DNA from 2 places in the Bacillus nitroreducens genome. Region 1 is predicted to be linked to the other one. Evidence: predicted binding sites of a transcription regulator. Region 1 holds the regulator's gene; the other holds the start of a gene.
What was found. The regulator Rex, encoded in region 1, represses fermentation and respiration genes when NADH is low (regulators of the CRP and FNR family bind a similar motif). The targets are predictions, from matches to a motif close to TTGTGAAATATTTCACAA.
Positions count from the first base shown of each region.

Region 2: qoxA (cytochrome aa3 quinol oxidase subunit II) is a predicted target of Rex. The motif match lies at 1,674-1,691, and genes of this name have one in related genera.

Region 1 is NZ_CAXHYI020000003.1:763,889-768,108, reverse strand. Features, by position in the region: gene ACWPVE_RS07530 (ABC-F family ATP-binding cassette domain-containing protein) at 1-539, opposite strand, end outside; gene moaC (cyclic pyranopterin monophosphate synthase MoaC) at 673-1,161, shown strand; gene ACWPVE_RS07520 (redox-sensing transcriptional repressor Rex) at 1,180-1,821, shown strand; gene ACWPVE_RS07515 (twin-arginine translocase TatA/TatE family subunit) at 1,852-2,043, shown strand; gene tatC (twin-arginine translocase subunit TatC) at 2,060-2,809, shown strand; gene ACWPVE_RS07505 (YdiK family protein) at 2,959-3,162, opposite strand; gene ACWPVE_RS07500 (CPBP family intramembrane glutamic endopeptidase) at 3,166-3,903, opposite strand.
Region 2 is NZ_CAXHYI020000003.1:526,004-530,223, reverse strand. Features, by position in the region: gene ACWPVE_RS06305 (VanW family protein) at 445-1,332, opposite strand; gene qoxA (cytochrome aa3 quinol oxidase subunit II) at 1,748-2,653, shown strand; gene qoxB (cytochrome aa3 quinol oxidase subunit I) at 2,923-4,220, shown strand, end outside.

The DNA.
Region 1 (4,220 bases):
AGTTTACAAAGAGCAAGACGTGTCTTTTGACCACCACTTAAGCTAGAAATTTTCGTTTGGTAGTCTTCTTCTGTAAAATTAAAACCATGTAAAATGGATCGAATATCAGCTTCGTATTGATAGCCGCCCATTTCTTTAAAGTTAACTTGAAGCTGATCATATTCCTCTAGCAATTTTTGATAATCGATTGGATTTTCAAATAGAGAAGGATCTCCCATTTTTACTTCAAGGGTTCTAATGTCTTTTTCAAGCTTTTGTAAGGGTGCAAATACGGTTAGCATTTCCTCCCAGATGGTGAGTGTTGATTCAAGTCCAGTATCTTGAGCGAGATAATCGATTGTGACACTTTTAGGCTTAATAATCTCGCCGCCATCATGAGACATCTGACCTGCTATAATTTTTAAAAGTGTTGATTTTCCAGCGCCGTTTCGACCAACAATAGCAATTCGGTCACGTGTTTGTACTTCTAACTTTATATTCGATAAAATAAGATCAGCAGCAAAATATTTTTTGAGCTGATTTACTTGTAGTAAAATCATACTATTTCACCTCTTGTTTCTACCAACAGTGTATCTTATATTATCGTAAGAGAGCAACTGCAATGATAATGTTCACACACGTTTCGCAGACAGATGTGGTAAAATAGTGTATAGTTTATGGGAGGGTCGATAGATGTCAGCATTTACCCATTTTAATGAGCAGGGTCGAGCTAAGATGGTCGACATTACGGAGAAGTCAGATACAGTCCGTACAGCTATTGCAAAATCTAGTATAACTGTAAATAAAATGATTTATGAGCAAATCGTAAATAATGAGATTAGCAAGGGTGATGTTCTTGCAGTATCACAGGTTGCAGGGATTATGGCAGCCAAAAAGACGTCAGATCTCATTCCGATGTGCCATCCATTGGCATTGAAGGGCGTCGATATTTCATTCAGTTGGACAGTAGGAGACGAATATATTCTTCATATTACGGTTGAAGTAAAGACAAAGGGTAGCACGGGAGTAGAAATGGAAGCACTTACGGCTGCTTCTGTCTGCGCTTTAACAGTTTATGATATGTGTAAAGCAGTTGATAAAGGGATGGTCATTGGACCAACCTACCTAGCAGAAAAAACTGGTGGAAAGAATGGAGATTTCAAAAGGGAATTTAAAGGCTAGTAGTGGGGGAATATACACATGAATCTGGAACAATCAAAAATACCACAAGCAACTGCCAAAAGGCTACCACTTTATTATCGGTTTCTGAAAAACTTGCATGCGTCGGGGAAGCAAAGGGTGTCATCTGCAGAACTGAGTGAAGCGGTAAAGGTCGATTCTGCTACGATTAGGCGCGATTTTTCCTATTTTGGAGCGCTAGGAAAAAAAGGGTATGGCTATAATGTTAATTACTTATTATCCTTTTTTAGTAAAACGCTCGATCAGGATGAATTAACAAAAGTTGCACTAATTGGTGTAGGAAATTTAGGCACAGCATTTTTGAATTATAATTTTTCGAAGAATAATAATACAAAAATTGAGCTTGCGTTTGATGTGGATTATAATAAGGTAGGAAATAGTGTTGGTGGAGTCAAGGTACACCATTTAGATGATCTTGAAAAAGTATTGCCTGATGATGTAACAGTAGCGATCCTAACAGTACCTGTCGGCGCTGCCCAGGCGATTACGGATCGTCTTGTCGTTAAAGGCATAAAAGGTATCTTGAATTTTACACCAGCAAGAATCAATGTCCCTGAACATATTCGAGTTCATCATATTGATTTAGCTGTTGAGCTACAAGCACTTGTTTACTTTTTAAAGCATTATTCAAATGAGGAATAGAAACTTTTATTTGTGGGGAGGTGACTTACGATGGGAAGTCTCGGTTTCGGTAGTATCTTTTTAATTGTGGTTGCAGCATTACTCATTTTTGGACCTAAGAAGTTACCTGAGCTTGGAAAAGCAGCGGGGAATACTTTGCGTGAATTTAAAAACGCGACAAAAGGTTTAGCTGATGATGACGATGATGATGTTAAGAAGAAAGAATCTCATGATGTGAAGTAATGATAGGATGAGTCATATGAACGAAAAAGAAATGTCCGTCTACGATCATATTGGTGAGCTACGAAAACGACTGATTTATGTAGTCGTTTTCTTCTTCATAGTTGCATTAGGGAGCTTTTTTCTCGCCGAGCCTGTAATTGTTTATTTGCAAAACGCGGAAGAAGCGAAAGAGCTAACGATGAATGCTTTCCGTATGACAGATCCGATTAAAATTTATATGCAATTTGCGTTTATTATAGCGTTAGTTATCTCGTCGCCTTTTTTACTTTATCAACTTTGGGCATTTATTAGTCCAGGTTTGTATGAGAAGGAACGGAAGGTAACACTAAGTTATATTCCAATCTCTGTTTTTTTATTTTTAGTAGGAATCTCATTCTCTTATTTTATTTTGTTTCCGTTTGTTGTGAACTTTATGTCCAGATTAGCGGTACGACTTGATATTAATCAAGTGATAGGAATTAATGAATACTTTCAATTTCTGTTACAGCTTACCTTACCGTTCGGATTTTTGTTTCAGCTGCCAGTAATTGTGATGTTTTTAACAAGACTGGGAATTGTAACACCAATGTTTCTTTCTAAAATACGGAAGTATGCGTATTTTATACTTTTAGTCATCGGAGGGTTAATTACACCTCCCGAGTTAATCTCGCATTTAATGGTCACTGTACCGTTATTCGGACTATATGAAATTAGTATAATCGTATCAAGAAGTGCATATAGGAAAGCTTTGAAAGCGGAAATGATGGCTGCTAATAGTATGGAATAAAAAAGAAAAGCGGAAGTGCCTTGCTCAGCCCCGACAAGCATAAGAAAATCTGTCGAGAAGGTTGTGCTTTGACCTTCATGACAGATTGGCTAGACCCAGTGGGGCTAGGCGCTGTAGTTAGACAATAAAAAATAACCTCCGTTGTGAGGTTATTTTTTTGTGACTTTTTTTATTTTACTATGTAGGGAAAACATTCGGATGGCCATACCGAAGTCAAAGGTTGCAAACAGGACGAGAAAAATGGTGGAAAAGTTCCAGATTGTCTCCGTTGCAAAGCCAATCGCAAAATAAGTAAAAAGTGTTCCCATTAACGCGTAAAAGATGCCCATCGCAAAAGGTGAAGTTCTTCGCATATACTAAAAGCCTCCAATAAATGTTTGTTGCAGTTTCTCGGCTTGCTTCATAATCCTTTCTATATCATCAGCAAAAATCGTCTGAACAGCAACGACAAATGTATTCATCGCAACATGTGCAAAAATTGGTACAATGATCCGCTTAGTTTGTACATAAAGGAATGCAAAGGTGAAGCCCATCGCTGTATAAATAAGGATATGAGTAAAATCCATATGTACAGCAGCAAAAATTAAGGAACTAATTAAGCCCGATATGAAAAAGTTGAACTTTTTATATAATGATCCAAAAATAATTTGTCTAAAAATAATCTCTTCAAGTATTGGACCAATAATGGATACGACAATCACAAGTAGTGGAAGAGATTTCACAAGGGCCATAATTTCTTGCGTATTTTCTGAGCCTGGCTCAATTCCAAACAGGTGAATTTCGATGTTAGCCGCTAAAATTTGTGAAGTCATGGCCATAAATACACCTGCAATTGCCCACCCGATTGCTTCACCCTTAGAAGAACGTTCAAGGTTTTGATGTCTTTCCCTTATATCTTGTCGCAATAAAAATAAAACAATAGGGAGCGCTGCAACAAAACTAATAATTGTCCATGTCGCAATAATTGTGTTTTTAGCTTTGTCTGGATCCAAATCATCTCCAACGCCAAGAAACAAGAGAAGTGGGATCCCAAGAATTCCAGAAAACTGCATAATGATGTACGTTAAAATGACATACCAATATCTAATTTTCATGTAAATCTCCTTTTAACTAGGTGGAATATTTATCTATTATATCGATTTATTTGTCCACCATCTGATTGTAACATATATTCATCTTTATCCATTAGTATAATGCAAATCCAATATTTCATAGAAAAAAACGAAATAATTTTGTATAAAAGGTTTATTTTTCCTGATTGTGAGATACGATAGGTAGGTGGATGGTTTAGCATTTTTATGGAATGAAATTTTTTAAAAATTTCTTTATCAAATACTTGCAAAAAAAGTAGAGATTATTTAATATAATAATTGTGTTAGCACTCAGGTGATATGAGTGCTAATAATAAGAC
Region 2 (4,220 bases), 240 kb from region 1:
AAACAGCACGAGGTTTGAAGTAAGAGGCATACAATTAGTTAAAGAGAATGCTTTGAAATAGATCTAGAGGAGCTTGTTAATTACTAAATATTATCTTAGGTAGCTATACTTAGGGTAATGGTACGCTTTCAAATGAATTAGTTTTATAAAAGGAGAGCGGGTAATTGGTTTGGTAAGCATTTTTATTCTATTTACGGCGGTGCAGATGATTTTCTCGTCGAAGAGTTAAATGGCGTGGAGCTCAAGAAAGTGAACAAGCACTATGAATAGCTTGGCAGAATATATGCTAAAACCTGATAGACCTCGATAAACTCCTAGCTAAAAAAGAGACCACAAGGTTTGCAGCCTCTTTTAAAGTCGTCAATTTTATAGGCTGAATGTTGGTGTGTCAGAACTCAACCTGTTCACTTTCTAAAACAAGCTCCTAGCATCATCCCAATAAATTTACTGTGCTTTTACTTTGGGTATAATTTTTCGAGGCGTATAGTTGATACCCTCTGAAGAGTAGACCGATACAGCGATGGTACCATAATGAACTTTCGCTCGTATCAAAATCGGCTGGTTGTATGTATTTTTAAATTTAAAATCAGGACCATACCAGCTAACAGTTGCATCACGTCCTGGAGGTACATAACCGACACGTTTGCTATGTGAATAGCGATTAACGATTTGAACACCTGCTTGATCGACCGCATTAAACAGGGTGGAAGATGTTTGGCAAATCCCCCCTCCGATTCCTTCAATTAATTCTCCTTTGATAATTTCTGGTGCAGGTTGGTAACCTCTCTCAGCAGTGCGTTTTCCCACCACCTTATTAAAAGAAAAGGTTTCATTTTGAAACAAAACATACCCATCAATGGCAGCAGCTGACAAAGCAATATTGGTGGAGCGCTCCTTATTGGAGGAATTGAAATAAGTGACATATTGCCCGATCTTTTTTGCTCGTATGGTTGATAAAAGTTCACTGTCCACTCGTGGATACAATCTTACTATTGGCACTTCAAGGTAGTTATCTTTTCCAAAAAACTTCGAATAGAATAATTTCGTAAATTTCTCTTCATTTAATTTTACGCCAACAATCTCTTTTATAATTTCACCAGATTGCCCTATTTTTGCATCCCTTGGCTCTTCATAAAGTTGCTCACTTAAATAATCAAGGAAATCTGTGAATTTTTTCGTGTTAATTGCAGGAATACCGAGTATTGGAATTACATAATCCGCACGATTAACTGTCGCAATAGGCTCTCCCTTATAGGTAATATAGAGATGATTGTCCTGAGGGGGAATTTGTTGTACCGAAAAGAAAAGCATTAAAGCCCAAAGAATTTTCAATGCCCTCACCACCTTTCAAGTTCCTTTTACTGATAGTATGGATATTTCACCTCAATTCCATTAAATCAAACCCATTATTTTCGAAATATGAGACTGTAACAAAATGTTCAAATTCACAAAAATGCCTGTGATATGCATCACATCAAGGTTTTAGAGAGATGTGTTAGGATAAACAACTTTTTACAAATAATTCCTTCTTTATTCTGTAACAACTTTTTTCTTTTTTTGATGTTATCATCATTTACACAGTGATTATGTATAAGAATTCTCTTGTTACAAATTAGCTACTCGTTATTTCACGATATTACGGAAAAACAGGTAGCTAAAAATTTTTGACAACTTTGTGAAGTTGTACACAAATTCTTCACAATCACATACTTGTGAATGAAGCATCCATTGGGAAAGGAGTACTTAAATGAAAATCAAATGGTTTTTCTTATCGATGGTTATTACTATTGCCACAGTGCTAGCAGGTTGTGAACCATTATTGGTGCTAGACCCTAAAGGCCCACAAGCTGAGAGGCAAGCTCAAGATATCCTGCTTTCAATTGGAATCATGGCATTTGTAGTTATTGTCGTTTTCGTATTGCTAACGTACATGCTTGTTAAGTATCGAGCATCTAAATTACCGGAGGATTATGAGCCACCACATATTGAAGGAAACCCTTGGGTCGAAGCGATCTGTATCGGGATTCCAGTCCTAATTGTTGGTTACCTTTCATTTGTATCGGTTCAAAGTAACTATATTGTTGAGTCAACTCCACAAGGTTATGAAAACCAAGAGCCATTGGTCATTTATGCGTCATCTTCTGATTGGAAATGGCATTTTAGCTACCCTGAAGAAGATATTGAAACAGTCAATTATTTATACATTCCAACTGACCGACCACTTGAATTTAGACTTTATTCATACGGACCAATCACAAGCTTTTGGATTCCGCAGCTAGGCGGGCAAAAATATGCTATGGCTGACATGATTACGACGTTACATCTCGCTGCTGAAGAGCAAGGGGAATTAATGGGACGTAACGCAAACTTCAGTGGTAAAGGATTCGCGGAAAACAGTTTTAGCGTTAACGCCGTATCTCCAAAGGATTTTGAAGAATGGGTAGAAGAGGTTAAAGAAACAGCAAAACCTCTTACAGAAGATAAATTTAAAGAGCTTTTAGAGCCTGGCCACCTTGGACAAATGACGTTTACTGGAACTCACCTTGGATTCGCGCCACCGCCAACTCATGACCATGGTTCAGGTGAATCAGAAGAAGGTCATGAGGAAGAGCACAGTGAGCACAATGCTCACTCAGAACACAATAATCATTAATTCCTTAATTGACATTGAAATATCACTTCATATAGGAGTTTAAAAAGGAGGATGAAGAGGACGGCTCCGACAAGAACGCCACGTCCTCATGTCTTGTCGAGACGAGCACTTCCTGTGCGTCGAAATTTCAAGGCGGTACAGCTTTGAGTACCAGAACGTATGCAGTTAATACGTGAGGATCTAAAGAAGCAAGCCAACGCAGAAATTCGACGCGTCATATTCACCGCACTTTTTAAACATCAACTACATTTGAAAGGAGTAACAAACGGATGGAATTCTTTGAACGTTTTGCTATACCACATCCTAGTCCTGCTATCTATGCAGCGATGGTTGCAATTGGACTTACCGTAATTGGAATAGTCGCTGGTTTAACCTATTTTAAAAAATGGGGTTATCTATGGCGCGAGTGGTTAACAACCGTTGACCATAAACGAATTGGTATCATGTATTTAATCTCCGCCTTAATCATGCTGTTCCGTGGTGGAGTGGATGCAGTTATGTTACGTGCACAGCTAGCTACACCAGAAGCAAAGCTATTAGATGCACAGCACTATAATGAAATATTTACAACACATGGTGTTATCATGATCATGTTCATGGCGATGCCATTTATCATTGGTTTTATGAACTACGTTGTACCTCTGCAAATCGGAGCGCGTGACGTAGCATTCCCACGCTTAAATGCGATAAGCTTCTGGCTATTCTTTATGGGGGCTATGCTATTTAATATCTCCTTTGTAATTGGGGGGTCGCCTGATGCAGGATGGACTTCATATTTCCCACTTGCAGGGAATGATTTCAGTACATCAGTAGGAACGAACTACTATATGATCGCATTACAGATCTCTGGTCTGGGTACGTTGATGACTGGGGTCAATATGATCACGACGATTTTGAAAATGAGAGCACCTGGCATGACTTTGATGAAAATGCCAATGTTCACTTGGTCAACTCTGATTGCCAACTTAATTATTGTAACAGTTTTCCCAGTTTTAACAGTTGCTTTAGCAATGGGAACAATGGATAGACTTTTTGGAACACATTTCTTTGCAAGTACAAACGGTGGAATGGATATGCTTTGGGCAAACCTATTCTGGGTTTGGGGACATCCAGAGGTATATATCTTAATCCTTCCAGCTTTCGGTATTTACAGTGAAATTATTTCAACCTTTGCAGGAAGAAACCTATATGGCTATAAATCAATGGTTGGTTCAATGGTCATTATTTCAGTTCTTTCATGTCTCGTTTGGGCACACCATTTCTTTACAATGGGACAAGGGGCTGCAGCTAATAGCTTCTTCTCAATTACAACAATGATGATTGCTGTACCAACAGGTGTGAAGATCTTTAACTGGTTGTTTACTTTATGGAAAGGTAAAATCCGTATGACAGTCCCAATGCTTTACTCAATTGGATTTATCCCATTATTCACAATTGGTGGGGTAACAGGGGTAATGCTTGCAATGTCAGCAGCGGATTACCAGTACCACAATACAATGTTCCTAGTGGCACACTTCCATAACACAATTATTCCTGGTGTAGTATTTGCGATGCTTGCTGCACTCAC